DNA from 2 places in the Frigoribacterium sp. AP1 genome. Region 1 is predicted to be linked to the other one. Evidence: predicted binding sites of a transcription regulator. Region 1 holds the regulator's gene; the other holds the start of a gene.

The links. Region 1 encodes HrcA, which represses chaperone genes, less so after heat shock. Its sites were predicted from a motif close to TTNGCACTCGNNNNNNNCGAGTGCNAA; they were not measured.
Region 2: groL (chaperonin GroEL) is a predicted target of HrcA. The motif match lies at 1,952-1,978, and genes of this name have one in related genera.

What each region holds. Positions count from the first base shown of each region.
Region 1 is NZ_CM155288.1:3,211,958-3,215,161, forward strand. Features, by position in the region: gene dnaJ (molecular chaperone DnaJ) at 1-997, opposite strand, end outside; gene hrcA (heat-inducible transcriptional repressor HrcA) at 1,107-2,129, opposite strand; gene AC1MBW_RS15215 (DUF4870 domain-containing protein) at 2,310-2,795, shown strand; gene hemW (radical SAM family heme chaperone HemW) at 2,919-3,204, opposite strand, start outside.
Region 2 is NZ_CM155288.1:2,025,045-2,028,248, forward strand. Features, by position in the region: gene AC1MBW_RS09695 (DUF2332 family protein) at 1-293, shown strand, start outside; gene AC1MBW_RS09700 (DUF3263 domain-containing protein) at 433-720, shown strand; gene AC1MBW_RS09705 (LytR C-terminal domain-containing protein) at 738-1,310, shown strand; gene AC1MBW_RS09710 (cold-shock protein) at 1,617-1,820, shown strand; gene groL (chaperonin GroEL) at 2,020-3,204, shown strand, end outside.

The DNA of each region.
Region 1 (3,204 bases):
TGAGCTTGGTCGGGGTGACCACCTGGACGCCGATCTTGAGGTCGCCGCGACCCGTTCCGCGCAGACGCGTGATCCCGCGGTCCTTCACGGTGATGATGTCGGCGCTCTGGGTGCCGGGCCTGATCTCGACCTCGATCTCGCCGTCGAGCCCGGTGAGCGTCGTCGACGTGCCGAGGATGGCGTCGGCCATCTGCACCTCGAGCGTCGCCAGCAGGTCGTCGCCGTTGCGGCTGTACGTGTCGTGGTGGCGCACCTTGACCTCGAGGTAGAGGTCGCCGTTCGGGCCGCCGGCCTGGCCGACCTCGCCCTGGCCGGGCAGTTGGAGCCTGAGGCCCGTGTCGACGCCCGCGGGGATGTCGATGGGGATCGAGCGACGGGCCCGCACGCGGCCCTGCCCCTGGCAGGTCGGGCAGGGGTTGGGGATGACGGTGCCGTAGCCCCGGCAGGTGCCGCACGGGCTCGACGTCATGACGTTGCCGAGCAGGGAGCGCACGGTGCGCTGGATCTGGCCGGAGCCACCGCAGATGTCGCAGGTCTGCGGCGACGTGCCGGGCGCGCAGCACGAGCCGCTGCACGTGTCGCAGAGGACGGCCGTGTCGACCTCGATGTCGCGCTGGGTGCCGAAGACGATGTCCTCGAGGTCGACCTCGAGGCGCAGCAGGGCGTCCTGCCCTCGCTCGCGTCGCGATCGCGGGCCCTGGCGCTGACCCTGGCCACCCCCGCCGCCGAAGAACGCGTCGAAGATGTCGCCGAAGCCGGCGGCCCCGCCTCCCCCACCGCCACCGAAACCGGGCTGCGGGCCGAGGTCGTACCGTTCGCGCTGCTGCGGATCGCTGAGCACGTCGTAGGCGTGCGTGACGTCCTTGAAGCGTTCGGACGCCTCGGGGCTGGGGTTGACGTCGGGGTGCAGCTCGCGGGCGAGCTTGCGGTACGCCTTCTTGATCTCTTCCGGGGTCGCCTGACGGTCGACTCCGAGGACGTCGTAATGATCTGCCACTGGTTCTCGTCTGCCTCTGGTGTGGTGTGGTGGTCTTCCCGGCGGGGCCGGGCCCGGCGGGCCGGGACGGGGATGGGGGTCGTGGGACGGCCGGGGCCGTCGGCGTCGGCTACCGTTCGGCGAGCAGCGACGACAGGTAGCGGGCGACGGCACGCACCGCCGCCATGTTGGTCGAGTAGTCCATGCGCATGGGCCCGAGGACGCCGAGCCTCGCGATCTCGCTGCCTTGCGTCGAGTATCCGCTGGCCAGCACCGACGCCTGCGACAACCCGAACGAGGCGTTCTCACGCCCGATGCTCGCGGCCACGTCGACGGCGTCGAGTTGCATCTCGCCGAACAACCGCAGCAGGGCGACCTGCTCTTCGATCGCCTCGAGCACCGGGAAGAGGTCGCCGCTGAAGTCGTCGCCCGTGCGCACCAGGTTCGCGGCACCGGCCATGACGAGGCGGTCCTGGCGTCCGGCGGCGATCTGCTCGGTGAGGCTCGCGACGACGACGCCGACGACCGCCGCGAGGTCGGGGCGGAAGCGCGTCGGCAGGTCGGTGAGGGCCGTGGAGGCCTCGCCCAGGGGCCGTCCGTCGACCGCGGCGTTGATGGCGGCCCGCAGCTCGGACAGGAAGGACTCGTCGACGGTGGTGCGGATGTCGACGACCCGCTGCTCGACCTGGCCGCTGTCGGTGATGAGCACCGTCATGACGCGGCCGTCGCCCAGGCTGACCAGCTCGACGTGACGCACGCGGGCCCGGGAGAAGGTGGGGTACTGCACCAGCGCCACCTGGTTGGTGAGCTGCGACAGCAGACGGACCGTCCGCCCCAGCACCTCGTCGAGGTCGGTGGAGTCGCCGAGGAAGGTCTCGATGGCCTGACGCTGGGCGGCGCTGAGCGGTCGCAGGTCGGCGAGCTGGTTGACGAAGAGCCGGTAGCCCTTGTCGGTCGGCACGCGACCCGACGAGGTGTGCGGGGCCGCGATGAGCTCTTCTTCTTCGAGCAGCGCCATGTCGTTGCGGATCGTCGCCGCCGAGACGCCGAACTGGTGTCGCTCGACGATGGACTTGGACCCCACCGGCTCGCGGGACGCGACGTAGTCGTGCACGATGACGCGCAGCACTTCGAGACCGCGTTCGGAGACCATGACGCACCTCTCTTCGCTCGACGCCCCCCGGGTCGTCCGCACGCCGGGCGACCGGGCCTGGCACTCGACGTGCCGGACTGCCAATCGTACGACACCTCCGTCGCGAGGCCTACTCGCGCCGCGCCCGGCTGCCCTAGGGTGGCGGGGACATCCGCAGGACACTCACGAACAGGTGCAGCCATGACCGAGACCCCTCCCGCCCAGCCGAACGGCCCGCAGAACGGTCAGCCCGGCCAGCCCTACGGCCAAGGCCAGCAGCCCGGGCAGCCCTACGGCCAGGGCCAGCAGCCCGGCGTCGGCTACGGTCAGCAGCCTGGCTACCAGCAACAGCCCGTCCAGCCGATGCGCCCCGAGGACGAGAAGCTCTGGGCCACGCTCATCCACCTCGGCGGCATCATCTTCGCGTTCGTCCCGGCTCTCGTGGGCTACCTCGTGCTGAAGGACCGCGGCCCGTTCATCCGGGAGCACACCAAGACGGCTCTGAACTTCCAGATCACCATGGCCATCGTCTACGTGATCTCGGCGATCCTGACGGTCATCGTCATCGGCGGCGTACTCGCACTCGTCGCCGGCATCCTCGTCGTCATCTTCTCGATCATCGCCGCCGTCGCGGCCAACAAGGGCCAGTGGTACAAGTACCCGCTGACCATCGAGTTCATCAAGTAGACGGTCGACCGGCCCGGACGGGCACGACGCGAGGCGCGACTCCCCCGGGAGCCGCGCCTCCTGCGTTCCCGGCCCGCGCCTCCTCGGTCCACCGTGCGCGAAGCGCAGGAGGAGGGCACGCGGTCAGTCGGGCAGCAGGCGCCGCACGACGGCGTCGGCCATCAGGCGACCCTCGCGGGTGAGCACCACGCGACCCTGCAGGGCCGGGCGCCCCTCGACCCAGCCGTCGGCGATGAGTCCGGCGACCGCCTGGCGACCGTCGTCGTCGAGCTCGGTGGTCGGCAGCCCCTCGCGGATGCGCACCCCGAGCAGGACGCGCTCGACCCGACGGGTCTCGTCGTCGAGGGTCTCGCGCCCCGCGGCCGGCGACTCACCCGCGGCCATGCGCTGCTGATAGGCGGCCGGGTGC
Region 2 (3,204 bases), 1.2 Mb from region 1:
TCGACGGTCTCGCCGCACTCGTGGACGAGGCCCCGTCGGGCGCCACGCCGGTCGTGGTCTCGACGGGCACGCTCGTCTACCTGCCGGGTCGGCGGCGCCAGGCCTTCGTCGACGAGGTCGGCCGGTTGGGTGCGCGGTGGATCTCGTACGAGCGCCGCGACCTGCTGACGGACGTGGTCGCCGAGGTGCCGCCGGGGGTGTCTCCCGACGACGCGTTCGCGGCCCTCGCCCTCGACGGCCGGGTGCTGGGCGTGGGAGACGCCCACGGCACGCGGCTGCACCTCACGGCCTGACCGTGAGCCGGCTCGCGGCACCGGGTGACCGACGGCGCCTCGGTCGGGTGGGTGCGTTGTCGGACCACGCCCCCGGCCTCCGCGATCGCTCGGGGTGCCGCCCGTAGGATGACCCGGAACCCAGGGGAGGGCCGCCACGATGGACGAGAACGCGACAGGTGACGACGTGCGCTCGAGCGTGCTGTCCGAACGCGACCGCGCCGTCCTCGACTTCGAGCAGCGTGCCCCTGCCTCGGCCGGTGCGCGAGAGGCCGCGATCCGTCGCGAGTTCGGCCTCGGGGTCGTCCGTTACCAGCAGATGCTCAACTCGCTCATAGACCGACCCGCTGCACTGGCCTACGCACCCATGCTCGTCGGCCGCCTGCAACGCCTGCGAGTCGCCCGCCGCGACGCCCGATCGACTCGTTCGTTCGGTCCGACCCGCTGACCCACGAAAGACCACGCATGCCGAAATTCGACCGAGACCGGTTCGACGACGTCCCCGCCGACCTCGACCGCGTCGGGGCCCATAGGGCCGAGAAGCGTCCCGGCAGCGGCTGGATCGGCTTCGCCTGGGCGGCCCTCGCCGTCGGCGTGCTCGTCGGCGCCGGGGTCGTCTACCTCGGGGTCGCGAACAACAGCTTCCAGTTCGTCAATCCGTCGTCGTCGAGCACAGCCGAGGCCCAGGCGCCCGACACCGAGACGGCGACCCCGACGGCCACGCCGACGGTGGCCCCGCTGACGGACCCCTCGCAGGTCGACCCCTCGGTCACCACCATCACCGTCCTGAACGGCACGGCCACCGCCGGGCTCGCCGGTTCGGCCTCCGAGCGGCTCGAGACCGCCGGCTGGGTCGTCGGCACCCAGGGCAACGCCAGCGAGCGCGTCGCGACGTCCACCGTCTACTACTCGGCGGCCGACGACGAGGCCGCGGCGCTCGGACTCGCCCAGCAGCTCGGCATCACCGACGTCGAGGCGAGCGACGCCTTCCCGGGTGCCGCCGTCACGATCGTCCTCGGGGCCGACTACAGCGCCTGACGACGCCGCCCCGGCGGTCTCGATCCGAGGAGGCGCGGGCCCCGTCGGGCCCTCACCTCGCCTCCCGTGTTACGCCCACGTTTAATAACCGGTGAAATCCTCGTTTTCTGCGGGTGTTTCTCGGATGAGGTGCCCTTTTCCGCTTTTCGCGTGATTAGCATCTGGAATTGGTCGCCCCCCACGGCTCGCCGACCTGGTGTTCTGCACGAGTGACGCTGTCCCGTCCGGGCTCGCAGATGACTGCGTCGACGACCCGGCTCTGCAGCACCGCACGCGCCGTACCACCACAGCAAGGAGAGCGACACCATGGCAAACGGGACCGTGAAATGGTTCAACGCGGAGAAGGGCTACGGCTTCATCACCGTCGAGGGAGACGGCCAGGACGTCTTCGTGCACTACTCGGCGATCGACATGAGCGGGTACAAGGTCCTCGAAGAGGGTCAGGCCGTCGTGTTCGAGGTCGGCACGGGTGACAAGGGGCCGCAGGCGGAGTCCGTCCGGCTCGCCTGAGGCCCGTCGGTGCGCGTCGACGCACCCACCCCCTCGCCGCACGCCGTCACGGTCCACCGTGGCGGCGTGCTCGTGTGTCCGGGCCCCGCCACGTCACTTGCACTCTCATCGGGCGAGTGCCAGAATCGTTGCTGGCACTCGCGACACGTGAGTGCCAATGCTTCTGCTTCATGACGTCCGGGAGGGACGAAAAACACACATGGCTAAGATCATTGCTTTTGACGAAGAGGCCCGTCGTGGCCTCGAGCGTGGCCTGAACATCCTGGCCGACGCGGTGAAGGTCACGCTCGGCCCGCGTGGTCGCAACGTCGTGCTCGAGAAGAAGTGGGGCGCCCCCACCATCACGAACGACGGCGTCTCCATCGCCAAAGAGATCGAGCTCGACGACCCCTTCGAGAAGATCGGTGCCGAGCTCGTCAAAGAGGTCGCGAAGAAGACCGACGACGTCGCCGGTGACGGCACGACCACCGCGACGGTGCTGGCCCAGGCCCTCGTCCGCGAAGGTCTGCGCAACGTCGCGGCCGGTGCCGACCCCATCTCGCTGAAGCGCGGCATCGAGAAGGCCGCCCAGGCCGTCTCCGACCAGCTGCTCGCCGACGCGAAGGACATCGAGACCAAAGAGCAGATCGCTGCCACGGCCTCGATCTCCGCTGCCGACCCCACCATCGGTGCACTCATCGCCGAAGCGATCGACAAGGTCGGCAAAGAGGGCGTCGTCACCGTCGAAGAGAGCAACACCTTCGGCACCGAGCTCGAGCTCACCGAGGGCATGCGCTTCGACAAGGGCTACCTGTCGCAGTACTTCGTCACCGACCCCGAGCGCCAGGAAGCCGTCTTCGAAGACGCCTACGTGCTCATCGTCAACTCGAAGATCTCGAACATCAAAGACCTGCTGCCGATCGTCGACAAGGTCATCCAGTCGGGCAAGCAGCTGCTCATCATCGCCGAGGACGTCGACGGCGAGGCCCTGGCCACGCTCGTCGTGAACAAGATCCGCGGCATCTTCAAGTCGGTCGCCGTCAAGGCCCCCGGCTTCGGCGACCGTCGCAAGGCGCAGCTGCAGGACATCGCGATCCTCACCGGTGGTCAGGTCATCGCCGAAGAGGTCGGCCTCAAGCTCGAGAACGCGACGCTCGACCTGCTCGGTCGTGCCCGCAAGGTCATCATCACCAAGGACGAGACGACCATCGTCGAGGGTGCCGGTGACGACGAGCAGATCGCCGGCCGCGTCCGTCAGATCCGCAGCGAGATCGAGGCGACCGATAGCGACTACGACCGCGAGAAGCTCCAGGAGCGTCTCGCGAAGCTCGCCGGCGGCGTCGCCGTCATCAAGGCGGGTGCCGCGACCGAGGTCGAGCTGAAAGAGCGCAAGCACCGCATCGAG